DNA from 4 places in the Pantoea sp. X-Soil-YNGN-844 genome. Region 1 is predicted to be linked to each of the others. Evidence: riboswitches for the same ligand, from Rfam matches in the RefSeq annotation. Region 1 holds a riboswitch; each other region holds the start of a gene.
The links. A riboswitch is a leader RNA that binds a small molecule or an ion and turns the genes downstream of it on or off. The one in region 1 is predicted to bind thiamine pyrophosphate.

Region 2: linked by a shared signal. The riboswitch ahead of tenA (thiaminase II) and the one ahead of thiC (phosphomethylpyrimidine synthase ThiC) in region 1 are both predicted to bind thiamine pyrophosphate.
Region 3: linked by a shared signal. The riboswitch ahead of AC6I8C_RS20815 (FAD-dependent oxidoreductase) and the one ahead of thiC (phosphomethylpyrimidine synthase ThiC) in region 1 are both predicted to bind thiamine pyrophosphate.
Region 4: linked by a shared signal. The riboswitch ahead of thiB (thiamine ABC transporter substrate binding subunit) and the one ahead of thiC (phosphomethylpyrimidine synthase ThiC) in region 1 are both predicted to bind thiamine pyrophosphate.

What each region holds. Positions count from the first base shown of each region.
Region 1 is NZ_AP036007.1:267,224-274,917, forward strand. It holds gene rpoC (DNA-directed RNA polymerase subunit beta') at 1-532, shown strand, start outside; gene AC6I8C_RS01150 (DUF1127 domain-containing protein) at 587-769, opposite strand; gene AC6I8C_RS01155 (aminotransferase-like domain-containing protein) at 944-2,398, shown strand; gene thiE (thiamine phosphate synthase) at 2,592-3,218, opposite strand; gene thiC (phosphomethylpyrimidine synthase ThiC) at 3,221-5,143, opposite strand; TPP riboswitch at 5,231-5,331, opposite strand; gene AC6I8C_RS01170 (Rsd/AlgQ family anti-sigma factor) at 5,484-5,990, opposite strand; gene nudC (NAD(+) diphosphatase) at 6,080-6,850, shown strand; gene hemE (uroporphyrinogen decarboxylase) at 6,891-7,694, shown strand, end outside.
Region 2 is NZ_AP036008.1:156,749-164,442, reverse strand. It holds gene AC6I8C_RS19590 (6-phospho-beta-glucosidase) at 37-1,467, shown strand; TPP riboswitch at 1,573-1,675, shown strand; gene tenA (thiaminase II) at 1,745-2,446, shown strand; gene AC6I8C_RS19580 (ABC transporter ATP-binding protein) at 2,443-3,183, shown strand; gene AC6I8C_RS19575 (ABC transporter permease) at 3,180-3,935, shown strand; gene AC6I8C_RS19570 (ABC transporter substrate-binding protein) at 3,959-4,894, shown strand; gene AC6I8C_RS19565 (putative bifunctional diguanylate cyclase/phosphodiesterase) at 4,931-6,703, opposite strand; gene AC6I8C_RS19560 (FAD-dependent oxidoreductase) at 6,856-7,694, opposite strand, start outside.
Region 3 is NZ_AP036008.1:427,709-435,402, reverse strand. It holds gene AC6I8C_RS20850 (efflux RND transporter periplasmic adaptor subunit) at 1-782, opposite strand, end outside; gene AC6I8C_RS20845 (LysE family translocator) at 1,341-1,970, shown strand; gene AC6I8C_RS20840 (GFA family protein) at 2,102-2,530, shown strand; gene AC6I8C_RS20835 (P-loop NTPase family protein) at 2,546-3,094, opposite strand; gene AC6I8C_RS20830 (hypothetical protein) at 3,534-4,262, shown strand; gene AC6I8C_RS20825 (alkene reductase) at 4,470-5,588, shown strand; gene AC6I8C_RS20820 (ArsR/SmtB family transcription factor) at 5,605-5,919, shown strand; TPP riboswitch at 6,066-6,185, shown strand; gene AC6I8C_RS20815 (FAD-dependent oxidoreductase) at 6,317-7,261, shown strand; gene thiS (sulfur carrier protein ThiS) at 7,245-7,442, shown strand; gene AC6I8C_RS20805 (thiazole synthase) at 7,445-7,694, shown strand, end outside.
Region 4 is NZ_AP036007.1:705,068-712,761, reverse strand. It holds gene leuC (3-isopropylmalate dehydratase large subunit) at 1-1,406, shown strand, start outside; gene leuD (3-isopropylmalate dehydratase small subunit) at 1,410-2,015, shown strand; gene AC6I8C_RS03085 (MFS transporter) at 2,286-3,464, opposite strand; gene sgrR (HTH-type transcriptional regulator SgrR) at 3,718-5,379, shown strand; TPP riboswitch at 5,415-5,517, shown strand; gene thiB (thiamine ABC transporter substrate binding subunit) at 5,564-6,550, shown strand; gene thiP (thiamine/thiamine pyrophosphate ABC transporter permease ThiP) at 6,526-7,694, shown strand, end outside.

The DNA.
Region 1 (7,694 bases):
TTACATCACTAACGAAGTGCAGGAAGTTTACCGTCTGCAGGGCGTTAAGATTAACGATAAGCACATCGAAGTCATCGTTCGTCAGATGCTGCGTAAAGCAACCATCGTGAGCGCAGGAAGTGCAGACTTCCTGGAAGGTGAGCAGGCTGAATTCTCTCGCATCAAGATCTCTAACCGTGATCTGGAAGCGAACGGAAAAGTCGGCGCAACCTTCATGCGTGACCTGCTGGGTATTACCAAAGCGTCACTGGCTACCGAATCGTTCATCTCTGCAGCCTCGTTCCAGGAGACCACACGTGTCCTGACCGAAGCAGCAGTAGCAGGCAAGCGTGACGAACTGCGCGGCCTGAAAGAGAACGTGATCGTGGGTCGTCTGATCCCGGCCGGTACCGGTTATGCGTACCATCAGGATCGTATGCGCCGCAAAGCGGCAGGTGAAGTTCCGGTTGCACCGCAGGTGACTGCGGATGAAGCCTCAGCCAGTCTGGCTGAACTGTTGAACGCCGGTCTCGGCGGCAACAAAGACGATTAATCGTCCTTTGCCTGATAAAAACCCTGCCTCGGCAGGGTTTTTTTTGTCTCAGATTCAGCCATTCCAGTCACTGCGGCTGATACCAATATCTTTCAGCTGACTATCGCTTAACTTCGACAGGATGAGGCGTGTCTCACGCCGCAGCTGCCAGCGTTTGTAACTGCGCCACAGATAACGAACCAGGTGGTAAGGCGTGCCTGTAAACGGTTTAGCTGCGCGATTCTCGTCATATCCCATGATAGTGCCCTCAGTGAAGTGTCTGAGGACCATTTTCAGTAGATTGCTCTGTATGATACAGACGCAAAAATCACTTTTATTTAACATACAGATTGCCGTCAGGACGATCTGAATGGTAAAAAAGAGACGGAACTGTACTGGTTACTGCTCAGCATGTGAGCCTCTGGAGATACAATGACCCGCTATGAACATCTGGCTACGCTGCTGGCTCAGCGTATCGAACAAGGCTTATATCGCAGCGGTGAGCGCCTGCCTTCAGTACGCAGTCTGAGTACGGAGCATGGCGTCAGTATCAGTACCGTGCAGCAGGCTTATCATCTGCTGGAAGAGAAGCAGATGATTACGCCACAGTCGCGCTCGGGCTATTTTGTGGCGTCACGCAAAGCAACGCCGCCGATCCCTGCGCTGACCCGTCCCGCACAGCGGCCGGTTGAGGTGACACAGTGGGATGCGGTGCTGGAACTGATTAACGGCCGTCTGGAAGATGATGTGTTGCAGCTGGGCAGTGGCATGCCCGATTTGACCCAGCCGACGCTTAAGCCACTGTGGAAAGCTTTCAGCCGCCAGGCGCAGAAGCAGGACATGGCGCTGCTGAATTATGACAACCTTTATGGTGTGCTCGCGCTGCGGCAACAGGTTGCACGGCTGGCGATAGACAGCGGCTGTCAGCTCACGGCCGATGACATTGTCATTACGACAGGCTGCCACGAAGCGTTATCGGTCGCCGTACGCGCGGTCTGTGAGCCGGGCGATATCATTGCTGTTGAATCACCGTCGTTTCACGGCATTATGCAAACCCTGCGCGGCTTTGGCATTCGTGCCATTGAGATCCCGACCGATGCAGTCACCGGCATCAGTCTGGAAGCGCTGGAGCTGGCCTTTGATCAATGGCCCATTAAAGCCGTCGTTGTCGTGCCGAACTGCAATAACCCGCTGGGATTTATCATGCCTGAGCCGCGTAAGCGGGCACTACTGGCGCTGGCGCAAAGGTTTGATGCGGCGGTGATTGAAGATGATGTCTACGGTGAGTTAGCCTGGGAATATCCGCGTCCGACCACCATTAAAGCGCTGGATCTCGATGGCCGGGTGCTGCTGTGCAGCTCCTTTTCCAAAACGCTGGCGCCGGGTCTGCGCGTCGGCTGGGTTGCACCAGGCCGCTATCGCGATCGCGTGCTGCACATGAAATATATCGTCACCGGCTCCACCGCCACGCAGCCTCAGCATGCGGTTTCCGAGTTTGTCCGCCAGGGTCATTATCAGCCTCATCTGCGCCGGATGCGGCAACTCTACCACCGCAACTATGAAACTTTTAGCTGCTGGGTACGCCACTATTTTCCCTGCGGCATCTGCGTTTCCCGTCCTCAGGGCGGCTTTCTGATGTGGATAGAACTCCCCGAAGCGTTTGATGCGGTCCGGCTTAACCGCGAACTGCGCGAGTCAAAAATTCAGATTGCTGTAGGCTCCCTGTTTTCAGCGTCGGGGAAATATCGTAACTGTCTGCGCTTAAACTACGGGCTGCCGATCAACGAGCAGACTGAACAGGCGCTGGCGCTGGTGGGTGCGGCCGTCGAACGTGCCATGCTCTCGTGCCAGCATGAGACCCAGACTTCAGCCTCTACGCTCGCGTAGCGAAGAGAAGAAGCAGGGCCGGCAAGAGGAGGGAACCGGCCCTGGTCAGATAACCTTAACCTGACGGATGCCACGTTAAGGTTTTGGATCACAGCACGCCAGCGGCAACATGCACCTTTGCGCGCTGCTTTCCCGGAAGAACGCTGGCGTTACCGATTTTGCAGCCAATATGCGCGGCAGGTTCCATAAATGCTTAATCGCCTGGTCCTGCCAGCGCCAGAAGGGTGCGCGTTGCGGCACGCCAGTCATCTGCCTGAGTAATGGCACTCACCACCGCAATGCTGCCGACGCCGGTGGCCAGCACTTCGGGTGCGCGCGCAATCGAGATACCGCCAATCGCCACGGTGGGAATATGCGACAGACGTGTCAGGTGCCGCTTCAGCTGTGCAATGCCTTGCGGTGCAGAAGGCATCTCTTTGGTCTGCGTCGGGAAAATATGCCCAAGTGCGATGTAAGAGGGCTGGATTGCCAGTGCGCGATCCAGTTCCGCATCGTCGTGGGTAGAGAGTCCGAGACGCAATCCGGCCTGATAAATGCGGGCAAGATCGGCGACATCCAGATCCTCCTGACCCAGATGTACGCCATAAGCCTGATGTTTAATCGCCAGCTGCCAGTAGTCATTGATAAACAGGCGCGCGTCATAGCGTTTGCCCAACGCAATTGCCTGAGCAATAGCGGGTTCGGCGACCTCATCAGGCTGATCTTTGATGCGCAGCTGCAGCGTGCGAACGCCCATCTCCAGCAGGCGTTCAATCCACTCGGGGCTATCAACCACCGGATAAAGTCCCAGGCGTTGGGCGGTTGCAGGGAATGCAGGCATCATTACTCCTCCTTAAGGGCATCGGCGGGGTGATACAGTTCACCGCCGTGGCTGCGAAAACGGTCTGACATCTGCGCCATGCCTACCTCTACCGGTTCGGTGCGGGCATCCTGACGTGCTGCAAACTCGCGCACTTCCTGGGAAATTTTCATCGAGCAGAATTTGGGGCCGCACATCGAGCAGAAATGGGCCACCTTGCCCGACTCCTGCGGCAGGGTTTCATCATGCATTGCCCTTGCCGTATGGGGATCCAGCGCCAGGTTAAACTGATCTTCCCAGCGGAATTCAAAGCGCGCTTTGGACATGGCGTTATCACGGATCTGCGCACCGGGGTGGCCTTTCGCCAGATCGGCAGCATGCGCCGCGATTTTGTAGGTGATCAATCCCTGCTTCACGTCCTCTTTGTTCGGCAGACCCAGATGCTCTTTGGGCGTGACGTAGCACAGCATGGCGCAACCAAACCAGCCAATCATGGCGGCACCGATACCCGAGGTGAAATGGTCGTAGCCGGGCGCGATATCAGTGGTCAGCGGGCCAAGCGTGTAGAAGGGGGCTTCATCGCACAGGTCGAGCTGTTCGGTCATATTACGGCGGATCATATGCATCGGCACATGTCCCGGACCTTCAATCATCACCTGAACGTCATACTCCCAGGCAATACGCGTCAGTTCACCCAGGGTTCGTAGTTCGGCAAACTGCGCCTCATCGTTGGCATCCTGAATGGAACCCGGACGCAGACCATCACCCAGCGACAGGGAGACATCGTAAGCGGCGCAGATTTCACAAATCTCCCGGAAGTGCTCATACAGGAAGCTCTCCTGATGATGCGACAGGCACCATTTCGCCATAATCGATCCCCCCCGCGACACAATCCCGGTGAGACGTTTCGCCGTCATCGGGACATAACGCAGCAGCACGCCCGCGTGGATAGTGAAGTAATCGACGCCCTGTTCCGCCTGCTCCAGCAGCGTGTCCCGGAATATTTCCCAGTTCAGCGCCTCAGCCACGCCATTCACTTTTTCCAGCGCCTGATAAATCGGCACGGTACCGATGGGCACCGGGCTGTTTCGCAAAATCCATTCTCGCGTTTCATGAATATAGCGACCGGTAGAGAGATCCATCACCGTATCGGCACCCCAGCGGGTCGACCAGACCAGCTTTTCCACTTCTTCCTCGATAGAAGAGGTGACTGCCGAGTTACCGATATTAGCGTTGACCTTAACCAGGAAGTTACGACCAATGATCATCGGCTCCGATTCCGGGTGATTGATATTGGCAGGGATGATGGCGCGTCCGGCAGCGACCTCCTGACGGACAAACTCGGGGGTGATGTCGGCGGGCAGATGTGCGCCAAAACTGTGCCCCGGATGCTGTTGCAGCAGTACCTCACTGCGGATTCGCTCACGGCCCATGTTTTCCCGCAGGGCGATGAACTCCATCTCCGGGGTAATCGTGCCCTGACGGGCATAGTGCAGTTGCGTGACACGACGGCCTGCACGGGCGCGGCGCGGTGTCGGCAGGTGATCGAAGCGCAGATGATCCAGCCCCTCGTCAGCCAGCCGCTGCTGGGTATAGCCCGAGCTGTTCTGTTCGAGAAGCTCACTGTCGTCGCGCTCAGCAATCCAGCGAGCGCGCAGCTTTTCCAGACCACGATGCACATCGATCTGCGCCGCGGTATCACCATAAGCACCCGCCGTGTCATAGACCGGCACCGCTTCATTTTTCTCATAGAGAGGTTGTTCTTTGCTGCCGCCGATGTGGGTCGGGCTTAGGGTGATTTCACGCATCGGCACGCGAATATCTTCCCGGCTGCCGGTAATCCAGATGCGACGGGACTGGGGAAAAGCACTGCCGCTTTGCAGGGAATCGATAAATTCCTGCGCCTGGGCACGTTGTTCACGACGGGTCATTTTTGGGTCAGACATAGCAATCTTCCTGTTAAGGGGGAACGATGCTTGTCCGGAGTTCGGAAGGAGTAACCGTATAGACAGCACAGGCATGCTGGCATACAGAGAATTTTTACTCTTGTTCCCTACGCAGGTTCTAACCTGGTCAGGTTCCGCGGATCCCGAATTAACGGTCTCAGCCCAACTGGGCACTCCGACAAGAAGCAGTTTTTACGCGGGTGTCTGATAACAGACCCGGGCGTAAAAACCTTACATTTCAACGCTAAAATAAAAAAGGTTCTTTGGAAAGTACTCCTCAGAACCTGTTCAGCATAAAAGGGCTACGGGATAATCTCAAGCCCTTTGCCGTTGTTAACCATCAAGCCGGACGCGCGATATGGCTGTCATTCGCCACTGGCGGCGTAGCAAGCTGGTTATCCCAGGCCAGCTGGATCAGCTTATCTTCCAGCGTAAAGCGTGATTCCAGCACTTCGCCCACTTCGGAGAGTGCCTGCTGGAAGGTCATGCAGTTTTCATCGTCAATCGCCTGCTGCAGGTGACCGTCATACAGCTGCATCAGACGCTCAGTATTCGCTTCCAGCGGAGGGTAGATCTGCGCGGCAGCGATCATCGGGCTGTCGCCACTCATTTCGCTGATTACGCGCTCATAGATACTGAAGTGACCGGCAGAAAGATAGTCGACCAGGCCGTGACAGAAGTTGTCGAGCGCCTGCTCGTCAAGACGCGTCAGCGCCTCTTTTTTAGGTTTAAGACCGACCAGGTGATAATAGGTCACCAGTAGCTGGCGGCGCGCTTCAAGCCACGAATCGACCAGTTCATTACTGCCACCTACGCGTTCAGCCAGGACGTCTAACTGGTTAAGCATATCTAACTCCATGTGAGTTATAGTTGTTTATCTACACACTTAACATCAGGGCTTCAGCGTGCGGGTTGACGCTAAGGATGACGAAATAAATGCAATGCGAAATCTCAAGCGTAGACGCTGGATGGTGGATTGTCAGCCATGAACAGAAACTTTGGTTGCCACAAGGTGATTTACCCCACGGAAACGCCGAAAAATTTGGTTTAACCGGCAGTAAGGCCCGGACCATTGGTGAATGGCAGGGCGAAAAAGTCTGGTTGATTTGTGAGCCGCGTTCTTCCGATATGTTCTCCGTGCGACAGCTGATCGATCAGGATGTGGAGCTGTTTCAGCTGGTGGGTCGCGGTGTACAGCTGGCGGAGTTCTACCGTTCTCATCGCTGGTGCGGCTATTGCGGCCATGAGATGCACCACAGCAAACATGAATTTGCCTGTCTCTGCAGCCATTGCCGTGAGCGTTACTATCCGCAGATCGCGCCCTGCATCATTGTGGCTATCCGTCGCGGCGATGAAATCCTGCTGGCGAATCATGCCCGCCATCGCAACAAGGTCTACACCGTGCTGGCCGGTTTTGTAGAGGTCGGCGAGACGCTGGAGCAGGCCGTTGCCCGGGAAGTGATGGAAGAGAGCAATATCCGCGTCAAAAACGTCCGTTACGTGACCTCCCAGCCGTGGCCCTTCCCGCAATCGCTAATGACCGCTTTTATGGCGGAGTATGACAGTGGCGATCTGCAACACGACGGTAAAGAGCTGCTGGATGCCGCCTGGTTCCGTTTTGATGCGCTGCCTTTGCTGCCACCGCCAGGCACCGTGGCACGCCGCCTGATTGAAGATACCGTCGCCCTGTGCCGCGCCGAAGCGTGAAAGTGCTACACTACACGCCTGTTATTGAGAGAGTGTTGAGATGAGTGAACTGAAGAATGATCGTTATTTGCGTGCCCTGTTACGTCAGCCGGTCGATGTCACGCCGGTATGGATGATGCGACAAGCCGGGCGCTATTTGCCGGAGTACAAAGCGACACGCGCCCAGGCGGGTGACTTTATGTCGCTGTGTAAAAACGCCGAGCTGGCCTGTGAAGTGACCCTGCAGCCGCTGCGCCGTTATCCGCTGGATGCCGCCATCCTCTTCAGTGACATCCTGACCATTCCGGATGCGATGGGACTGGGTCTCTACTTTGAAACTGGCGAAGGCCCGCGTTTCTCTAACCCTGTCACCTGTCGCGCCGACGTTGAGCGTTTGCCGGTGCCCGATCCTGAAATGGAGCTGGGCTATGTGATGAATGCGGTCCGCACCATCCGTAAAAACCTGAATGGCGATCTGCCGCTGATTGGCTTCTCCGGCAGTCCGTGGACGCTGGCCACCTACATGGTGGAAGGCGGCAGCAGCAAGGCGTTTACCAAAATTAAGAAGATGATGTATGCCGATCCCGCGACGCTGCACGCGATGCTGGATAAGCTGGCCGACAGTGTCATCCTCTATCTCAACGCTCAGATCCGCGCAGGTGCGCAGTCCGTCATGGTCTTTGATACCTGGGGCGGCGTGCTGACCGGTCGTGACTATCGCGAATTCTCCCTGCACTACATGCACAAGATTGTCGATGGCCTGCTGCGTGAAAACGACGGCCGCCGCGTGCCGGTGACGCTCTTTACCAAAGGCGGCGGACAGTGGCTGGAAGCGATGGCAGCCACCGGTTGTGATGCGCTGGGT
Region 2 (7,694 bases), on a different replicon from region 1:
AGTAAAGGGTCACGCTGACCTGGAAAAGAGGATTGCATGTCTGAGTCAAGGTTCCCGCAAGGGTTTTTATGGGGCGGCGCGTTAGCCGCCAACCAGAGTGAAGGCGGTTTTCGTGAGGGCGGAAAGGGCTTAACCACCGTCGATATGATCCCGCATGGCCCACACCGACTGGCGATCAAGCTGGGTCTGGAAAAGCGCTTTACCCTGCGTGATGATGAATTTTATCCCAGCCATGATGCCATCGATTTCTATCACCGCTATCCGGAGGATATCGCACTAATGGCGGAAATGGGGTTCAGCGTGTTCCGTACTTCCATTGCCTGGAGCCGCCTCTATCCCAATGGCGATGAACTGACACCCAATCCGGAGGGCATCGCTTTTTACCGCGCGGTGTTTGAGGAGTGCCGGAAATATAATATCGAACCGCTGGTTACGCTCTGTCATTTCGATGTGCCGATGCATCTGGTGACCGAATATGGCTCATGGCGCAATCGCAAAATGATCGACTTCTTTGCGCGCTATGCCCGCAGCTGTTTCGAGGCGTTTGATGGCCTGGTGAAATACTGGCTGACCTTCAACGAGATCAATATTCTGCTGCACAGCCCGTTTTCCGGGGCGGGTCTGGTGTTCGAACCGGGTGAAAACAGGGAGCAGGTGAAGTATCAGGCGGCACATCACGAACTGGTCGCCAGCGCACTGGTCACGCGAATCGCGCATGAAGTCAATCCGGCGAATCAGGTCGGCTGTATGCTGGCTGGCGGCAACTTCTATCCGTGGTCCAGCAAACCGGAAGATGTCTGGGCAGCGCTGGAAAAAGATCGTGAAAACCTGTTTTTCATTGATGTGCAGGCACGTGGTGCCTATCCGGCTTACGCTGCGCGCGTGTTCCGGGAAAAAGGCGTCACGCTTGAGATCGCTGACGGCGATGCCGAAATCCTGAAAAATAGCGTCGACTTTGTCTCGTTCAGTTATTACGCCTCTCGCTGCGCCTCGGCGGAAATGAACGAGCAGAACAGTAGTGCTGCTAATGTGGTGAAATCCCTGACCAATCCCCATTTGCCACGCAGTGAGTGGGGTTGGGGCATCGATCCGCTGGGCTTACGCATCACCATGAATATGATGTACGACCGCTATCAGAAGCCGCTTTTCCTGGTAGAAAATGGACTGGGCGCGCGCGATGAAATCGATGCGAATGGCGAGATCAATGACGACTACCGCATCAGCTATCTGCGCGAGCATATCCGCGCCATGGGCGATGCCATAGAGGATGGTGTCCCGGTGATCGGCTACACCAGCTGGGGCTGCATCGATCTGGTTGCCGCCTCAACCGGTGAAATGAGCAAGCGCTACGGTTTCGTCTACGTTGACCGCGACGATCTGGGCAACGGCACGCTGGCGCGCACGCGAAAGAAATCGTTCTGGTGGTATAAGAAAGTGATTGCCAGTAACGGGGCAGATCTTGCGTGACATTGTCACATAAAAGTCATATCTGAATGACCTGTCCCGCATCAGCCGTGCCGGAGCAGAACGCTCACGCATACATTGTGCTCCGGCAATAATTGTCGTATAACGAATGCCTCCGAGGGGTGTCCTGTAATGGGCTGAGATGGTGCAAGCCGAACCCTTTGAACCTGATCTGGGTCATGCCAGCGAAGGGACGGGTCGGCAGATTTTTCTGCCCTATCTCCTGCACTATCCCCTGTTCCAGACCGTATGCCCGGATCTCCCTGCTACTGGAGATCCTATGTTACATCCGCTTTTCAAAACCGGCTTTTATGGACGTCTGCGCCAGCAGGCGGGCACGCAATGGCACGATTATGTCAGACACAATTTTGTGCAGCAGCTCGGTCAGGGTACGCTGCCACCCGCCGCTTTCCGCCACTATCTCACCCAGGATTATCTTTTCCTGCTGCACTTCGCCCGTGCGTGGGGGCTTTTGATCAGCAAACTCTCAGAACCGGCTGCATTACGCAGCGCGACGGCATCGCTGAACGCCATTATCAGCGAACTGCCGCTGCATCTCGTTTACTGCCAGCAATGGGGCATCAGCGAAGAGGCGATGGCGAGCGAAACGGAGGCAATGGAAACGCTTAATTACACCCGTTACGTGCTGGACGTGGGTCACACCGGAGATGCGCTGGAGCTGATGATGGCGCTTATGCCATGCGTCGCCGGTTATGCGGAAATCGGCCTGAGGCTGCTGGAGGATCCCGCGACCCGCTTCGAGGGCAATCCTTACGCGGCATGGATTGATAATTACGGTGATGAGTCCTACCTGGCGGGCGTCGGTTCTTCACTGATGCTGTTTGAAACTCTGGCTCAGCAGCGCGCCGGTGAACAGCGTATTAACTCACTGTCGGAGATATTTACCACCGCAACCCGACTGGAAGCGGCATTCTGGCAGATGGGGCTTAATTATGCTGACTGTCTGCAGGTCAGCTCATGACGCTGATGAACACTGCCGTGCCGCCGGGTATTTCCGTTCGCCAGCTCTGCCTGACGCTGGATCAGCAGCAGCTGTTCAGCGAGCTTAATCTGGAAATCGCGGGCGGTGCATTTACCGCTTTACTGGGTGCCAGCGGCGTGGGTAAAAGCAGCCTGATGCGGGTGATTGCCGGTCTGACGCCGCCCACTTCGGGACAGATTAACGGCAGCGATGGTCTGCCGCTGGCCGGGCGCATCGCCTGGATGGGTCAGCAGGATTTGCTCTATCCGTGGCTGACGGTGGAACAGAACGTCTGCCTCGCCAGTCGTCTGAAAGGTGAGAAAGCCGATCGCGACCTGGCGCAGCATCTTCTGGCGCGGGTGGGCCTGAGCCACTGTGCCCGTGCGCGACCTGCAACACTTTCGGGCGGCATGCGTCAGCGGGTAGCGCTGGCGCGTACCCTCTACACCCGTCAGCCGATTGTGCTGATGGATGAGCCCTTCTCCGCGCTGGATGCACTGACCCGCACGCAGATCCAGACCCTGGCGGCAGACGTGCTGGCCGGGCATACCGTGCTGCTGATCACTCATGATGCCGCGGAAGCCTGTCGCCTCGGTCATCACCTGCTGGTAATGGGTTCAGCAGGCATTGAAACCTGCCCGCCACTGCAGGGCCAGCCACCGCGGGCAGCAGATGACATCAGCGTGATTCAGAGTCAGGCCGCCTTGCTGAAACAGCTAAGCAGGCTGGCCGGATGAGATTACGTTTCGCCGCGCTTCGCCGTGGAGTCATGCTCTCAGCCGGATTAATTGCGCTGTGGTGGCTCGCCACGCTCACTTCCGTTCCGGCCTTTCTGCTGCCCTCGCCCGCTGCGGTTGCTACTGCACTGTGGGACAACGCTGGCTATCTCGGCCATCACAGCCTGATAACCCTGACTGAAATCCTCAGCGGTATGGCGCTCGGCGTGCTGCTGGGTGCGGTGCTGGCACTCGGGATGACCTTTTCGCCGTGGTTACAGCGCTGGATGATGCCGCTGGTGATCACCAGCCAGGCGATTCCGGTATTTGCCCTGGCACCGCTATTGGTGCTCTGGTTTGGTTTTGGCATGAGCGCCAAAGTCGCGATGGCGGTACTGGTGATCTTCTTCCCTGTTACCTCCGCCTTTTTTGATGGCCTGCGTCGCATCACCCCTGGCTATCTCGATCTGGCTCGCACGATGGGCGCTTCACGCGCATCGCAACTGCGCCATGTCCGGCTGTTAGCCGCACTGCCCGCCCTGGGTTCGGGCTTGCGGATGGCAGCCGCCGTCGCGCCCATTGGCGCCATCATAGGTGAATGGGTCGGATCGGCTGAAGGGCTGGGCTACGTGATGCTGAATGCCAACGCCCGCATGCAGAGCGATCTCTGTTTCGCCGCCCTGTTTATTCTGGTGCTGATGACACTGACCCTCTGGCTGATCATCGATCTTCTGCTTCGCTGCCTGATTACCTGGGCTCCCGAGCCACACTGACGACCCTACTAATGAGAAAACCTATGACTAAAACGCCCCTGATTGTCCTGCTGTTCAGCGCCACCTTAGCCTCGCAGGCTCAGGCAATGGAAAAACTGACGCTGGTGCTCGACTGGTATATCAATCCCGACCATGCACCCATTATGGTGGCGCAGCAAACCGGAGCGTTTGCGGCAGAGGGTCTGGAGGTTAACATTGTGCCACCTTCCGACCCCGCGCTGCCGCCGCGTCTGGTAGCCGCTAAGCAGGCGGACTTAGCGATAACGTATCAGCCGCAGCTGCATTTTTTCGCCGACCAGGGCCTGCCGCTGATGCGGGTGGGCACGCTGATTAATACGCCGCTGAATACGCTGATGACGCTGGACAAAACGGTGAGAAAACCAGCGGACTTAAAAGGAAAACGCATCGGCTATTCCGTCAGCGGTATTGAAGAAGCAACGCTGGCGACGATGCTGAGCCATGACGGAGTCAGGGCCGATCAGGTAAAGCTGGTTAACGTCAATTTTCAGCTCACCAGCGCCCTGATGACCGGACAGGTTGATGCGGTGATTGGCGGCTACCGCAATATCGAAGCTCTGGAGATGACGCTTGCTCGCAAAGATCCGGTGGTGCTTAACGTCGAGGATTATGGCGTGCCGGCCTATGACGAGCTGATTATCGTTGCTAACCGCGATGAGGCGCATTCAGAAAAAATCAAAAAGTTTCTGCGGGCACTGAAGAAGGGAAATGCCCAGTTGCAGGCACATCCTGAAGAGAGCTGGCAGGCATTTGCACAGGCGCATCCGGAGCTGAATACAACGCTAAACCATCAGGCATGGCAGGCTACGCTGCCGCTATTCGCCGCCGATCCGGCCAGACTGGATCGCGCACGCTATCAGACTTATGAGCAGTTTTTGTTTGATAATAAGTTGATTAAGCACATCACTCCGGTTGAGCGTTACGCCATCGGCAGTGAGTGACCAGCGCGCCCGCAGCCGGTGCTGCGGGCGGGTTGACTAGCGTGACTTCTGATAAAGCCAGTGTTCAATGTCGCTGGCTGGCAGCGGTTTTGAAAAGAAGTAGCCCTGAATCTGATCGCAGCCGTAGGTTTTCAGCAGTCCCAGCGTGGCTTCTGCTTCCACACCTTCGGCCAGCACGGTGTAATTCAGCTCTTTCAGCATCCCGATGATGCATCTGACGATGATTTTGGATGCGTCGTCCTCGCCCATACGCGAGATCAGCGATCGGTCGATTTTAATCACATCCAGCGGGATATCCTGCAGATAGCTGATATTGCTGTAGCCAACGCCGAAATCATCCAGCGAGATCACAAAGCCATGCGATTTCAGCGCTTCCAGCCCTTTAATCGCCACATCGCTTTTGGTGATCAGTTCATTCTCCAGACACTCAATACCCATAATCGAATTAGGTAACTGTGCCGCCGCTAATTTCGCCACCAGCTGGTCGGCAAAATCAGGCCTGGCGAAATCGCGTTCACTGACGTTGATCGAGACCGGAATCAGGTCGTATTCGCGATTCCAGCGCGCCAGTTGCTCAACCGCATGATCAATAACCCAGTTGGTCAGATCGGAGATCAGGTTGGTTTTACCCGCTAGCGGAATGAACTCTGATGGGAAGAGCTCACCCCGCTCAGGATGATTCCAGCGAATCAGCGCCTCCAGCCCGACCGTTTTACCTGTTTTGAGACACACTTTGGGCTGCCAGGCGAGATACAGCTCTTCATCTTTCTTCAGCGCCTGAGCCAGATCGTTCATGATCATAAAGTCATCGGTGCGCCGCGAGTCGTAACTCTCATCAAACGACATCACACTGATGTTCTCATCAATCGCTTCATGTAGCGCGCTGACGGCCTGACGTACCGTTTCGTTGGCATCCATCAGTCCCGGTACAAACTCTGTTTCGCCGGTAAAGACATCCAGATCGAGCGTGATATTTTCCGCCAGATCGGCCCGCATGCCTTTGAACAGATCGATTATGTTATGCGCTGAATAACGGCCTGAGTAGGGCTGCACAATGGCAAAACGGCCAGGGGCAAATGTGTAGAGCGTCTCGTTTTCCGGCAGATTGAGCCGCTGTGCGGCATCCTGTGCCATCTGCCTCAGCAATTTCTCCATCAGTGCAATGCCGACCGCGCGGGAAAGCTCATACATGCGAATAATGTCGAGACAGTCGATAAGAATCAGGCGAAAACGGCTGTGGGGCGCGGTAACAGTCAGTTGCTGCAGATCACGAATCAGGCGTGGCCGGTTCGGCAGGTGCGTTATAACGTCGGCAAAACCCGCATTGTTCCAGGCATCCAGAAAAGAGGTTACCAGCGTCGCCAGTGAGCGCAGCGTAGCGAGTTTCTCATCCGCAAAGGGATGAGGCTGTGTATCGGTTACGCAGAGTGTTCCCAGCATCACGCCGTCGAGGTTTTGCAGCGCCACACCGGCATAAAAACGAATATGCGGGTCGCCTTCCACAAAGGGGTGCGTCACAAAGCGTTCATCCAGCAGGGTATCAACCACCACCAGATGTCCCTCACCATCAATGACGTGGCGGCAGAGAGACTCATCACGGGTCGATTGTTCAAGATCGAAGTTCCGTGCTGCTCTTATGTATTGATTATGATCGTCAATAATGGAAATGAAGCTGCCCGAAATACCCAGCACCTGACTGGCGAGATTCACAAATCTCTCCAGCACTTTATCCCGTGTTTCATCCGGCGACAAAAGTGCCTTGATCGCACTCAGACGTTTTACGTCGCTGCCATTTTGCTCGTTATGCACTGAAACCTCTCCTTTGCAGGCGCAAAAATCGAAATAAATTTAGCTTAATAATGCTCAATTAGCGCCCAATTATCAGATAAATAGCGGCTCAACCTGACAGTACTTTCACAGCGAAACAGTGTCGCACGATATCTGATCGCTGTCGAAATCATTTAACGCTCTTCTTTCATCCGCGCAACCTGCGGCGACTCCGTCCTGAAGCCAAGACCGATCAGGCGACCCAGCACAAAACGCAGAAACGGCAGGCGACGGATAATCGCCGGAACCTTACTGCTGCCAGTGGGTTTTCTTCTGGCTTTGTTGCGGCTCATTTTAATCTGCAGAAACTGCGTGGCGACAGTGGGGAACTGACGACGCTTCTGCACTTTTTCCAGATCGCGCAGTTGCAGTTCACCCCGTTTCAGTGGGGCGGTAAGGAGGTTCGCCGTCGCCACTGCATCCTGAATCGCCAGATTAACGCCAACCCCGCCTATTGGCGACATGGCATGCGCAGCATCACCAATGCAGAGCACGCCAGGTTTCGCCCACTTATCCAGTCGGTCGATACGTATCGACAGCAGCTTAAACGCCTCCCAGCTTTCGATTTCCGACATGCGCGTCGCCTCAAAAGGCGACACTGCCGCCACGTCTGCTTTAAACGCGTCGAGACCGGCGGCCTGTTTCGCCTCAAACTCCCCTTTTGGAATGGTCAGACCGCACTGCCAGTAGTCGCCACGATCGATAACGATGAAGTTCTGCTTCGGCCCTTTATGCCCCATGCCCAGCTCGGGATCCTGCGGCTGCTTACTTAAGCGGAACCAGATAACATCGCGCGCGGCGCCAAATTCCTGTCCGATCAGCCCGGCCGCGTCGCGCACGCGCGAATGGCGACCGTCCGCACCGACCACCAGTTTGCAGCGAATATGCAGCTGCTGATTGCCGCGTGAGGCCGTCACGCCGCTGACCGTGCCATTTTCTTCGTTCAGCGACTCGAAGGCAGTAGACTGCAGCA
Region 3 (7,694 bases), on a different replicon from region 1:
TGCAGGACATATCTCGCTTCAAAGGTTCGCGTCACCGGATCAGCGGCATCGGATAGCAGGCGTAATCTGGCGGGCACCTGTTTATCGCCGGAGCCATAAAGCGTAGCCTGAGCATCGCTGTCCGGCGCAGGCCTGAGCGTCTCTGGTAATTGCACAATGGCCTCGCGCTGACCGACTCTGGCGAGGCGGATAACGGCCTGTCCGGCACTGACCACCTGACCCGGTTCTGCCAGCGTATCCACGACAACGCCATCGGCGTCGGCCAGCAGCACCGCATAACCCGTTGCATTCTGCGCGACGCTGGCCTGGGCCTGTGCGGCTTTGAGATCGGCTCTGGATGTATCGGCGGCGGCCTTTATCTGGTCGTAGGCTGATGCCGACACGGCACCCGTCGCGACAAGGCCGCGATAGCGCGCTTCATCCTGCGTTGCTTGCTTAGCCCGTGCCCGCGCTGCCTCCACAACCTGTTGCTGAGCCTGAGACTGCAGCGTCAGGTCAATCGGATCCAGACGCATCAGCGGCTGACCGCGTTTAACCGTCTGACCGGTATCCACCAGACGTTCAAGGATTTTGCCCTGTACTCTGAAACTGAGATCGCTTTGAATCCGGGCGACCACAACCCCGGTAAAAGCGTGGGTTCGATCTCTCGCGCTTACCACGGTTGCAGTCCGCACCAGAGGAGCCTGGGTACGGGGATCGTCGCGGGTGGAGGGTTCACCGCAGGCCACCAGGGCCAGCGGCAACACGTAAACAGCAAGGGTGGCGGATTTAAGCCTGAGCATGAGTTCCCTTAAAGCGGTAACAGGATAGTTTGCGCATTCTCATTCTTGTGACCAAATAAGTCAATGGTCACAAATGGCGGAATTTTTGTCATGAACAGAGCAAGATATGTCATCGTGAAGGGGTTGTTAAAAGGGTCATGGCAACTGAAGAGGGGTGATATCAGGGGAGGAGGGGAAAGAGAGCGGTTCCTGGACGCCTTGCATTTTTTGGGCGGCAGGCACAGTGCATTTGTGAATGCTCAGGAGATCGGCATCGGCATAGTTTGCCCCCTTAACGTCAGTGACCCTGATTGACAGGACGTGACCATTATTTGATTGGGTCACTGATTGTGGGTGATGTCAGGCTGATCGATGTTGCTCCAGCATTCGCGGAAAGCGACGCCTGAGTAGCCATTAACGCGCACCTGCCACTCTGTAAGGACAGCCCATCGCCGCCATACCTGCTGCCTGCCGTTTTTTATTAAGCCTCATTCGTAAAACCTGCAATATGTGAATGAATAGTAAATTTCTTTGCCAGCGGATATAACATATTGATAACCCCGCATCGCAGAGGAAAATATGGCGCTTTCACACGAGTTAATCCTGATTTTCACGACCTATTTTGTCGCTACGGCCAGCCCTGGACCGAGCAATATGGCGATAATGGGGACAGCGATGAAAAAGGGCAGAGGTGCCGCGCTGGCGCTGGCTGCGGGTGTCGTGAGTGGTTCAATGATCTGGGCGCTGCTGGCAGCCTGCGGTGTGCTGACCGTGCTGACAACCTTTGCTCAACTGCTGATTGCGTTAAAAATTGGCGGCGGATTATATCTGCTCTGGCTGGCGTTTAAAGCCGGGAAATCTGCGTTACGCCGCACGGAAGCCAGTGAATTTAAAACCAGCGATGCCCGGATCGCCTATGGCAGCCTGTTCCGTCAGGGTATCCTGATGCATATCGGCAACCCCAAAGCGATTCTGACCTGGGTGGCGATTATGTCATTTGCCCTTAAACCGGATGCGGTCGCCTCGACGTTACCGATGATCATCTGCGGCTGTGCGGCGATCTGTATGGTTGTATTCGGTGGCTATGCTTTGCTGTTCTCGACGGCTGTAATGAGCGCTTTTTACCGCCGCATTCGTCGCGGGCTGGATGTACTGTTAGCCTGTTGCTTTGCGCTGGCAGGATTGAAACTGGTCTTCAGCCGCAATTAATTACGTCTAATGATGGCGGAGCTTCATCCGTTTTGACTCATCACCCGGAACGAACAGGTGATGAGTCGAAACGGCAGCTTGCGATGCAACTCCGATAGCCCAACCCAGGATCCTGATTCAAAAGGCTAAAAATGAAAGGCTCATGTCTGTGTGAAACCGTTGTTTTTGAGATTTCGGTTACCCCCACGCTCTATTATCGTTGTCACTGCTCTCTGTGCAGAAAGCAGACCGGAACCGGTTATAACCTGGCAACGCTGATAAAAGAGCGTGATTTTGCCTGGATAGCAGGCGAAAGCAAGATCGCGTCGTGGCGTAAACCGACAGGTTATCGCACTGACTTTTGCGCCACCTGTGGTTCTGCCGTTCCAAACCGGTTGCGCGAGCGGCCTTACATCTGGCTTCCGATCGGCTTACTGAATACCGCAGTCGCGATGCACTGCATAGGAGATTATTGTACCGATGACGCTATGCCGTGGGACCATACCCGTTCAGAGACTAATCATGCGGGGCCAGTAGCGTCGCTGGATGCACTGCTGACGAACCTGAAGCTCGTTGATTAATCGCAGCGGTGTAGGTTACTTATTTTTTAACTTTAAGCCCCAGTATCCAGAACAGGCTTTAATCTTGTGCGGAGAATCAAGCAGAACTTTTGGCAAGCTGACCTGGTCGTAAAGCGTCTGATGGTACTTACGATTCTGCGGGGCAGTACGGATAATATATTTCAGCATCGCCAGGGTTACGGACTCTCTGCTCATCCCGAGCCCACCTATTCGCGGTGTCGATGAATAACACCTGCGAATATAACGCAGCAGTGCCACGGTCACTTTTACATCCAGAAGAATCAATCCCGTGGCATGAGCAAATCGTTCCTCAATACACTTTGTATAATTCCCCTCCATCACCCATTTTTCCTGACTCACTGCATCTGCATGCAAATCGCGAAATGCTTCCGGTGCTCTTGGAATCCATTGACTGTTCGGAAGATGGTGAAGTTGATCAAGATGAACAACAGGTAAATTCGTTTTGCGGGAAATAGCCTCAGCTAAGGTAGATTTACCGCTGTTTGAAGGACCCATAATACAAATGCGTGGTCCGAGCGCCTCTAAAGTAAGTGCACTATTCACTATATTTCCTTTGAATTTGCCCCGCCTTTAATGAATAACGGCCTGCTGACATGATGCTTTTCTATGCAACTTGCAAGGTTTAAATCTCAACTGGAATATGTTGACTTGCGGGAGGCGCAAATAAGGGCTTCTGAAGGCATTATGAATCATAGTCATGTCAAAGCGTATCTGATGATCTGATTTTCAAAGAAGCCTATCCACCTCACGGATTGTATTTTTTACGGTAAAGATTTGTTACATCCTGCCGATTAATTACTCAATTAATCAAACCGTAGAGGGCATTATGGTGTTAATCAATGGACTTACAGACGGCGTGGCAAATAGCTATGCTGCTTCCGGCGCAAGCAAACCATCTTCAGGCGTCAACACCGAATCTATTACTAGAAAAACGCTTCCCGACTCTGTAGTTATCATCTCTCAGGCGGCAAGAGACCGCCTGATGCAGGTCGTTGCTGAACCTGTCTCCGCTGAACAGCAGGTTGTAAATCTGAAAGGTCTGCTGGCAAGTCGATCCGCTAATCAGGGACCCACGTTTAACCTTGGCTATGCGCTTTTCAATGATCCCTACACTAACTGGGATGCAAGGACATTCCGGCCCCTGGTGGACATGACGACAGATAACACCCAGGCCAGTATGGATGAGTTTGCGGGCGCACTTCATCAGGTGCTCGCTGAAGGACAGGTGGGGCAAAATCAATACGATAACAGCGATACCTCTGAAGCGATGGCAATAACGTTAACGCAGGTGAAACTGCACAAACTTATTGAGAAATATGTTCCGGAGGACAAGCGGGAGCAGGCGACAGGCATTGTTGATGAGATGACCGACAGTAAAGTGGCATTCCGCGAAGAGCGCACGCTGCTGGGCGCACAGCAGATGCTGGATATCGCGCATCAATATGGCACCCGTGAAATCGTTGCGGATGCACGTGATTATCTTAACCAGGTAAAGAGCGGCACCGCGCGGCCACAGAATGAGCTGACCAGAATGTTCGAAGCGACAAAATCGGGTAGTGACATGAACGCCATCTTCAGCGTGTTTGCCGATGTGATTCGTTCCACGCCGAATCCCGGCAACAAAGCACAACCCTCAATCGATGACGCCCTTAAACAGCTGGAGGTTTATCGCCAGCAGTGGCAGACGTTCGCTGATAAATACATCGCTTAAACAGTGATGATCCTGCGGCTGACGGCTCTCTCGTGGCAATAAAGGCCAGTCTGAGAGCCGCGTCTGCAGGATTACTACGATGGGACACTTTAGTCAGATGAAACACTCTCATAAACCCGGCTTGAAACAAAAAGTACTCATTACACATTTACAAATTTAAATGTGTAAATATAATGGCGCCTCTTACACATCAGAGGAATTTTTGTCATGCCGTCACTGTTTACCCCCCTGAACCTGGGCGATCTCACGCTTCGTAACCGCATTGTATTGCCGCCACTGACGCGATGCCGCAGTGAGCAGCCGGGCAATATTCCCGGCGAGTTGATGGTGGAGTATTACCGTCAGCGTGCCAGCGCGGGACTGATGATCACCGAAGGCACCCAGATTGAACCTCGCGGGCAGGGTTATGCATGGACGCCGGGGATCCACAGCGACGCCCAGATCGCCGGCTGGAAAAAGGTCACAGAGGCGGTACATCAGGAAGGCGCTACGATTTTCTGCCAGCTCTGGCACGTTGGTCGCGTCTCTCACAATGAACTTCAGCCGGGTAAACAGGCACCGGTCGCCCCTTCAGCCATCGCCGCCGATAACGTCCGGGTGTTTATCGAAACCGGACCCGGTGCGGGGATATTAACTGCACCCAGCGAACCACGGGCACTGACCAACGCGGAAGTAAAAGAGATCGTGGCGCTTTACCGACGTGCGGCAGAAAATGCAAAAGAGGCGGGTTTTGACGGTGTGGAACTGCATTCTGCCAACGGTTATCTGATTAACCAGTTTATTTCGGAGCACACTAACTTCCGCACGGATGAATATGGCGGCTCAGCAGATAATCGTCTGCGCTTCCTGCGTGAAGTTGTTGAGGCGGTCAGCGCGGTATTTGGCAGCCACCGTGTTGGCGTGCGGTTTGCGCCATTGTTTTCGAGTACCGACGAAGAGCGCGTCTATCTTGGCCTGGTTGAACGCGATCCCCATGCGACCTATATCCACGCCGCGCAGCTGCTGAATGAGCTGGAAGTTGGCTATCTCTCTATTGCCGAAGCGGACTGGGATAATAGCCCGGATATGCCAGAGAGTTTCCGGGTTGCGCTGCGTGAAACATTCCGCTCTCCGATCATCTATTCTGGTCGCTACACGGCGGAAAAAGCACAGCGTATGCTGGATAAAGGCTGGGGCGATCTGGCGGGTTTTGGCCGCTCGTTTATTGCGAATCCCGATTTGCCGGCACGTATTAAAGCAGGTCATCCGCTGAATCCCGTTGATCACGCCTCGCTGTATGGCGGCACTGAGAAAGGCTATACTGACTATCCTGTTTTTCAATCCTGATCTTATGTGAGGCGGCATGTCCCCCGAAAATGCCCTGAAGTTACTGTCCAACCCAACCCGGGTGGCAGTGCTGAAGTGGCTTAAAAATCCTGACGAAGCGTTTGCGGGCTATTCTCAGCTCTATCCCTTCGCTCAGTATGGCGTCTGTGCCACCCTCATCCAGGACAAGGCGGGCTTATCACAGCCCGCTACTTCGTTATGTATGAAAGCTCTGCACAATGCGGGACTGGTTGAAGCCAGTAAAGTCGGGAAGTGGACCTATTATCGCCGCGCTGAACCACGTATTCGTGAAATAACCGACGTGGTGACACAATCGCTGCAGGCGCTTTAGGGCGCCTGCCGTTTCAGCACTTCTCTGTTATCTCATCTGCGAATGCTGAGTCTTTGCACTTACAGTGAACGCCTGCACCTATCCCCCGGATTTCTGACTTGTCTTCACGCACGCGGCTTGACGAAGCTGCCCGCTTAACTTACAACTAAAGCCGTCAGGGGAGTCTCGCCAGAGAGACTGAGAGGCTAATAGCGCAGTGCGCGGCTTAGCGACCCTTAGAACCTGACCCAGTTGATACTGGCGTAGGAAGACGGGTATCGCATCCGATACTTGCCGCAGGCGCGTGTTCGCGACGTCTTTGCCTATTCCCTCTGTATCACGGGTCTTCGTTAACCGATAACGAGGCCAAAGTGAAACATCTCATTCTTAATCACTCTCTTCCTCTCCGGTGGACACCATGAGCCGCTGGTCGGTGCTCGGCAGCGGCGTTGCCGGGCTGTGTGTCGCCACGCTACTGCTGGAACGGGGAGAAGCCGTTGAAGTCATTACGCAGCCTGACTGTCGTGCCGCCTCGCACTGGGCGGGGGGCATGCTTGCGCCCTGGTGCGAAGCAGAAAGCGCGCCGCCCCAGGTCATCGAATGGGGCCAGCACGCTGCCGGATGGTGGGCGAAACGCGTCGACGGCGTGGAGAAGCAGGGCACGCTGGTGGTTGCGCCGCCGCGTGATAGCCGCGAACTGACGCGCTTCGCCAGCATGACGCAGCAGCATCAGTGGGTCGCGCCCGGTGACATCGAACCGGCGCTGGAAAATCGCTTTGCGCGTGGCCTGTTCTTTGCTGCAGAGACGCATCTTGATCCGCGCCGCGCACTGCAGCAACTGCGCATCACACTGCAGGAGGCTGGCGTACCCATTCACAGCGGCAAACCCGGCGGCAAAATCATCGACTGCCGCGGCATCCACGCTCTTGATCAGCAGCCCGCTCTGCGCGCCGTTCGGGGCGAAATGCTGATCCTGCACACGCATGACGTTCAGCTCTCCCGTCCGGTCCGTCTGCTGCATCCGCGCTTTCCCTGCTATCTGGTGCCGCGTGCCGGAGGCCACTTCATGCTCGGAGCCACCATGGTCGAAAGTCACGACAGCAGCCCGATCAGCGCCAGGGCGATGATGGAGTTGCTGAGCGCGGCTTACAGTCTGCATCCGGCGCTGGCTGAAGCGCGCATTGTGGAGAGCGGCACCGGTCTGCGTCCCGCCTACCGACAGAACCTGCCGGAAGTCCGCTATGAAAATGGCCGTTTCTCACTCAATGGGCTTTACCGCCACGGCTTTTTGCTGGCGCCGATCATGGCTGAAAAACTCATGCTGCAACTCACACAGGAGATGACTCATGCGAGTTCAACTTAATGGTCGCACGATTGAAACCGATGCTGGCACGCTGGCAGAGCTTATGGCGGAGCAGCAGATCGACCCGCGCACCGTCGCCACCGCACTGAATGGTGAGTTTGTGCCGCGCAGCCGTTATGCCAGCCAGCAGCTTGAAGCGGGCAGCCAGCTGGAAATCCTGTCACCGATGCAGGGAGGTTAACCATGTTCTATCAATTCATTCCGCAATCCCGTTTTCTGCTTGGCACCGCCGGATATCCGTCACCCGACATTCTGCATCAGGCGATCGACGCATCAGGTGCGGAGATTATTACCGTCAGCCTGCGTCGTGAAGGCAGTGAAGGCGGTGCCTTTCGCACGCTGCTGCAACAGCTCAACAAACGCATTCTGCCGAATACCGCGGGCTGCCATACGGTGAAAGAGGCAGTGACGACGGCGCAGATGGCGCGTGAAC
Region 4 (7,694 bases), 440 kb from region 1:
TGAAAACCTTATACCAGAAGTTATTTGATGCACATGTCGTCCACGAAGCGCCGAACGAAACGCCGTTACTCTACATCGATCGTCACCTGATCCATGAAGTGACCTCGCCACAGGCCTTTGATGGCCTGCGCGCACACGGACGTAAAGTCCGTCAGCCGGGCAAAACCTTTGCCACGATGGATCACAACGTCTCTACCCAGACCAAAGACATCAATGCGTCGGGCGAGATGGCGCGTATTCAGATGCAGGAGTTGATGAAGAACTGCGAAGAATTTGGCGTACAGCTGTATGACCTGAATCACCCGTTCCAGGGCATCGTCCACGTTATCGGTCCTGAGCAGGGTATGACACTGCCGGGCATGACCATTGTGTGCGGCGACTCGCACACCGCTACCCATGGCGCGTTCGGCTCTCTGGCGTTTGGTATCGGCACCTCCGAAGTGGAACATGTGTTTGCGACTCAGACCCTGAAACAGGGTCGGGCGAAAACCATGAAGATTGAAGTACTGGGCCAGGCGTCCACCGGCATTACCGCCAAAGATATAGTGCTGGCGATCATCGGTAAAACCGGCAGCGCAGGCGGCACCGGTTATGTGGTTGAATTCTGCGGTCCGGCGATTCAGGCGCTGAGCATGGAAGGTCGTATGACCCTGTGCAACATGGCGATTGAGATGGGTGCGAAAGCGGGCCTGGTAGCACCGGATGACACTACTTTCAACTACCTGAAAGGTCGTCAGTTCTCCCCACAGGGCGAGAAATGGGAGCAGGCCGTTGAATACTGGCGCACCCTGAAATCTGACGAAGGCGCGAAGTATGATGCGGTAGTGACGCTGCATGCTGAAGAGATTGCACCGCAGGTCACCTGGGGCACCAACCCGGGTCAGGTGATTGCCGTTGATCAGCTGATCCCGAACCCGGCCTCATTCGCCGATCCGGTTGAGCGCGCCTCAGCGGAAAAAGCGCTGGCCTATATGAACCTGCAGCCGGGCATTAAACTGACCGATGTTGCGATTGATAAAGTGTTTATCGGCTCCTGCACCAACTCACGGATTGAAGATCTGCGTGCCGCCGCCGCTATCGCCAAAGGCCGCAAAGTCGCGCCTGGCGTGGTCGCGATGGTGGTGCCAGGTTCCGGCCCGGTTAAAGCGCAGGCTGAAGCAGAAGGTCTGGATAAAATCTTCCTGGAAGCAGGTTTTGAATGGCGTCTGCCTGGCTGCTCAATGTGCCTGGCGATGAACAATGACCGCCTGAATCCGGGCGAGCGTTGCGCATCTACCAGCAACCGTAACTTTGAAGGTCGCCAGGGCCGTGGTGGACGTACCCATCTGGTCAGCCCGGCGATGGCCGCGGCGGCTGCCGTGACCGGCCACTTTGCCGACATCCGTGAACTGACGACAGGAGATTAAGTCATGGCGAATAAATTTACTCAGCACACCGGCATTGTTGCGCCGCTGGATGCCGCGAACGTTGATACGGACGCGATCATTCCCAAGCAGTTTTTGCAGAAGGTGACCCGCACCGGTTTCGGTCAGCATCTGTTCCATGACTGGCGCTTTGAAGATGACGCCGGTACGGTGCCGACGCCCGGCTTTGTGCTGAACAAGCCTGAGTTCAAAGGCACCAGCATCCTGCTGGCGCGCGAGAACTTTGGCTGTGGCTCTTCACGTGAGCATGCGCCCTGGGCGCTGACCGATTTCGGTTTCCACGTGGTGATTGCGCCGAGCTTCGCGGATATTTTTTACGGCAACAGTTTCAACAACCAGCTGCTGCCGGTGAAGTTAAGCGAAGAGGAAGTGGATGAGCTGTTCAGACTGGTTGCGGCCCAGCCGGGTATCAGCTTTACGGTCGATCTGGAAGCGCAGACGGTCACCGCAGGCGATAAAGTCTATCCGTTCGAACTCGACAGCTTCCGTCGCCACTGCATGATTAATGGCCTTGACAGCATCGGCCTCACCCTGCAGCACGAAGCCTCGATTTCGCAGTACGAGCAGAATCAGCCCGCTTTCCTGCGCTGATTGATTCAAAGAAGGGCGACATCGGGTCGCCCTCAGACTGCTGACAAACCCAAATCAGGGTGAATCTGACAGCAATAAAAAAACCTGATGCGCTGGGAACACGGTCAGAAGAGGAAAGCGTCCCGCGCCAGGGACGGCGCGGGACGAGCGGCCAGGGATGGCTTAAGCGACTTTCCGATCTGACCGTGTTCCCTTCGCCAGCTCGGTCTTACCGCCACCGAGCCGGACGTTATCAGCACTCTGAGGGCGACATCCGGTCGCCCTTCTCTTTTATACGTCGCGCACCCGCGCCGACATCACCAGCGCCACAATCGCCAGCCCGAATGCCAGCCAGTAAACGGCCTCATGTCCCAGCCGCTCACTGAGCGTGCCCTGAATAACGCCAGCCAGAATCATGCCGGTCGATATCGAGTTGGTGAACATGGTGGTCGCTGCACCAGGCCGTCCTGGCATCAGATCCTGAAACCACAACATCCCGATACCCGCAATAATCCCGACAAACACCGCGTTAAACAGCTGCAACACCATCAGCGACGTGCGGGAATTGAATAGCACCAGCCCCAGATAAAACAGTACGCCAGCCGCCACCGCGATCAGCATTAACCGGCGCTTGCCGATACGCCGCGCGTAATGTCCGGCCAGCAGCATCACCGGGATCTCCAGCCCGGCCGCCGTCCCCATCAGCAGACCGGCCAGCTTCTCCGGCAGTCCCAGCGTGGTGCTGATATAGAGCGGCATATCGATGATATACATCGTGTTGCAGGTCCACATCACGACGGAGGCGATGAACAGCAACCGCACATCCCGATCGCGCCAGCCGCTTATCGGCAGCCCGCCGCTTTGCATCAGCGGCTGCGTGCGTGGCACCGACGGCAGCGTAAACCAGACCAGCAGGATACAGATCAGAAACAGTGCGGCGGCCACCATAAACAGCGTCACAAAACCGTAGTTCAGCGCCAGCGCGAACGATAACGGCGGCCCGATTACCCACGCCAGCGACAGCTGCGCACGCATCACCGAACTGAACATCACCGCTTCACGCGCCGACTGATCGGCATACTCCCGCGCCAGCGCAAACAGCTGAGGCATAGAGACGCTGGCCAGCGCCGACAGCAGTACACCCAGCGTCAGCAGGGTCAGATAGTGGCGGGTAAAAGCAAACAGCAGCGCATTCATCAGCGCCATCAGGCAGCAAAAGAGAATGATATGCCGACGATCGCCAACGCTGTCTGAGCGCTTAGCTACCAGCATGCTCACCACGATACCGGCCACCGCATTGATGGTAAAAAACAGCCCGACCCAGAAGGGCCGCGCCTGCACCTCGCGCGTCAGAAACAGGCTGAGCGTGGGTGCCTGTAGTGCACCCGCGATACCCAGCATGAACGAGGCAACCATAAAAGCGAGGTAAACCGGATTGATGCGGCGCTGCCGCGTTAACAGCGATTTCATAGCGAAATCCCTTTCAGAACAAACAGAGGGGAAAAAGAAGGGTAGACGATACCGCGCAACACGAAAAAAGCCAGCAGAGATCATCTGCTGGCGGTGTAAATGCACCCTACTCAGAAAAGCACTCCACTGAACAGCGAAGTGAGGGTCGAACGCCATTCACTGATGAATGCCTCCCGCTCTTCCCATAGCGCAAAGTTTGCTCTTAAAATGGGGCAGAAAAAACAGAGCGCTTTTCACCGGGAGTTCCCCTTTTATGTCCTCATCACGTCTGAAGCAGCAGTTCATTCGCCTGTGGCAGAGCTGCCAGGGGCAAACGCAGGAGATTACCCTCAGCGAACTGGCTGACCTGCTGCATTGCTCTCGCCGTCATATGCGTAATCTGCTCAACCGGATGCAGGCTGCAGGCTGGCTGATCTGGCAGGCGGAAGCCGGGCGCGGCAGGCGATCGCAACTCACCTTCTGCTACACCGGTCTGGCGTTGCAGCAGCAGCGTGCTGAGGATCTGCTGGAACAGGATCGCATCGATCAACTGGTACAGCTGGTAGGGGATAAAAATCAGGTGCGACAGATGATCGGCGCGCATCTGGGGCGCAGTTTCCGCCAGGGCAAGCATATCCTGCGGGTGCTCTACTACCGTCCGCTGCTTAACCTGCTGCCCGGTTCGCCGCTGCGGCGCTCGGAAACGCATATTGCGCGACAGATTTTTAACGGCCTGACGCGGATAAATGAGGAAAACGGGGAAATCGAGCCCGATATTGCGCACCACTGGCAGCAGACTTCCCCGCTTCACTGGCGCTTCTTTGTGCGTCCGGCGATTCGCTTCCATCACGGCAGAGAACTGGAGATGGAGGATGTGCTCGCCACGCTGGAACGTCAGCGCGCCCATCCACTCTTTTCCCATATCGCGCAGATTGACTCGCCTGCCCCCTGGACACTGGATATCCGTTTAAGCCAGCCCGACGAGGGTTTACCCTGGCTGCTGGGCAGCGTCAGTGCGATGATCCTGCCGCGCGAATGGCCGACACTGCGTGATTTTGCCCGTCAGCCGGTTGGCACCGGTCCTTACCGGGTAATCCGCAATCAGGAGAGCCAGTTGAAGATCGAAGCGTTTGATGACTACTTCGGTTTTCGCGCCCTGATTGATGATGTCTCTATCTGGGTCCTGCCCGACATCAGCGATGAGCTGGTCTATGCCGGTGTCCGACTGCAGGGTGACAGCATTGATGAGATTCAGGAGGAGAGCCGCCTTGAAGAGGGCTGCTACTATCTGCTGTTCGATCAGCGTTCAGAGCAGGGTCGCAACGAGGCGGTGCGGCGCTGGGTCAGTTACCTGTTTAACCCCATCGCCCTGCTCAATCACGCCGGTGTCGGTTATCAGCGTTACTGGTTTCCGGCGTATGGCCTGTTACCGCGCTGGCACCACCGGCGCGATCTGACGCCCGTGGAAAAACCGCCCGGCTTAACCCATCTGACGCTGACCTGGTACAGTCAGCATGTGGAGCATGAGGGCATCGCCAACGCGCTGCGTCCGCTGCTGGCAGCGCATGGCGTCACGCTGGAGACACGCGAGATCAGCTACGAAAGCTGGTATCAGGGCGAGGCGGAAAGTGATATCTGGCTGGGCAGCGTGAACTTTACCCTGCCGCTCAATTATTCCCTGTTCGCGCAACTTTATGAGATTCCACTGCTGCATCACTGTCTGCCGATCGACTGGCACGGCGATGCGGCCCGCTGGCGTGAGAAAACATTGCCGCTGGCCGAATGGAGCAAACAACTGGTCGAAGAAGCCGGTCTGCATCCGCTGTTTCATCACTGGCTGCTGCTTGAAGGACAACGCAGTATGCGCGGCGTGCGGATGAATACCCTGGGCTGGTTTGATTTTAAATCGGCCTGGTTCGCGCCACCGGCGCTGTGACGCTTTCGCCCCGGCGCTGAAATGACTAGAATGTGACGTTCTCAACGGGGTGCGGCCTGCCACAAGCAAGCCGCTGAGAGAGACCCGTCGAACCTGATTCGGTTAATACCGACGTAGGGATTTGAGAGGCCTCTGTGCTCAGATCCTTTGCGACTCATCCCCTATTCTCCTGAAGGAGCGCAAAGTGTTAAACAAAGTTCTGCCGGTGCTGCTGTTACTCTCCGCCCCCGTTCTGGCGGCTAAGCCGGTTCTCACGGTCTACACCTACGACTCCTTCTCCGCCGACTGGGGCCCTGGCCCGGCAGTGAAAAAAGCCTTTGAAGCACGGTGCGACTGCGAGCTGAAATTCGTCACGCTGGAAGATGGCGTGTCACTGCTGAACCGCGTGCGCATGGAAGGCAAAAACAGTAAAGCGGATGTGGTGCTGGGACTGGATAACAATCTGGTGCAGGCGGCGCAAAAAACTGGCCTGTTTGCCGAAAGTCAGGTCGACACCTCGACATTAAAACTGCCCGATGGCTGGCACAACACAACCTTCGTGCCGTTCGATTATGGCTACTTCGCCTTTGTCTATGACAAAACCCGGCTGAAAAATCCGCCAAAAAGCCTGAAAGAGCTGGTCGACAGTCCGGAGAAGTGGCGGGTGATCTACGAAGATCCCCGCACCAGCACGCCCGGCTTAGGTCTGCTGCTGTGGATGCAGAAGGTCTATGGCGATCAGGCTCCGCAGGCGTGGCAAAAGCTGGCGCAGAAAACCGTGACGGTGACCAAAGGCTGGAGTGAAGCCTATGGCCTGTTCCTGAAGGGCGAAGGCGATCTGGTGCTGAGCTACACCACCTCACCGGCTTACCACATCATCGAAGAGAAGAAAGAGAACTATGCTGCCGCATCCTTTGCCGAAGGACACTATCTGCAGGTTGAAGTGGCCGCGCAGTTAGCCAGCAGCAAACAGCCCGCTCTGGCACAGCAGTTCATGAAGTTTATGGTCTCGCCTGACTTCCAGCGCACCATCCCAACCGGCAACTGGATGTACCCGGTGATCGACACGCCTCTGCCTGCCGGTTTCGCAGCGCTCAGCGTGCCGTCCACTGCTCTGCAGTTCTCGCCGGAAGAGGTTGCCAGCCAGCGTTCGGGCTGGATTAGCCAGTGGCAACGCGCCGTCAGCCGCTGATGCCGCGCTGGCTGATCCCCGGTTCCCTCGCCACGGTGTTACTGACCCTCGTGGCGTTTCTGGCCTTCGGTGCACTCTGGAGCGCCGCACCGGACACGGACTTACGCGGCGTGCTGCAGGATGACTACCTGCATCACGTTATCGCGTTCTCTTTCGCTCAGGCGCTGCTCTCCGCCCTGCTGTCGCTGCTGCCTGCGGTGCCGCTGGCGCGGGCGCTCTATCGACGTCGTTTCCCTGGCCGCCAGCTGCTGCTGCGCCTGTGCGCCATGACGCTGGTGCTGCCGGTGCTGGTCGCGGTGTTTGGCCTGCTGACCGTCTACGGTAGCAATGGCTGGCTGGCGCAGCTGTGCCAGCTGTTCGGCATCGGTTATCACTTCTCGCCCTATGGTCTGCCGGGCATCTTGCTGGCGCACGTCTTCTTTAACCTGCCGCTGGCGACCCGCCTGATGCTGCAGGCGCTGGAGAGCATCCCGGCGGAACAGCGTCAGCTGGCGGCACAGCTTGACCTGCGCGGCTGGCACCATTTTCGTCTGCTGGAGTGGCCGTGGCTGCAGCGTCAGCTGCTGCCGACCGGCGCGCTGATCTTTATGCTCTGTTTCGCCAGCTTTGCCACCGTGCTGTCGCTGGGCGGCGGTCCCCAGGCTACCACCATTGAGCTGGCGATATTTCAGGCGCTGAGTTATGACTACGATCCCGGACGTGCGGCGCTACTGGCGCTGATCCAGCTCGGCTGCTGCCTTACACTGGTGCTGCTCAGTCAGCGCTTCAGCAAGGCGATTCCTGCAGGAACCAGTCAGCTGAACGGCTGGCGCGATCCGCAGGATTCCCGTGCAGCACAGCTGATGGATGCGCTGCTGATCGGGCTGGCGCTGATCCTGCTGCTGCCTCCGCTGGCGGCTGTGATCGTCGATGGTCTGCACGGCGGACTGCGTGGCGCGCTGGCACAGCCTGCACTGTGGCAGGCCACCTTTACCTCACTGCGCATCGCCATGGGTGCCGGTTTACTTTCAGTGGTGCTGACCATGATGCTGCTGTGGAGTAGCCGTGAACTGCGTCTGCGTCAGCGTCCGGCGGCGGCACAGTTGATCGACACCAGCGGCATGCTGATTCTGGCGATGCCAGGCATTGTGCTCGCCACTGGCTT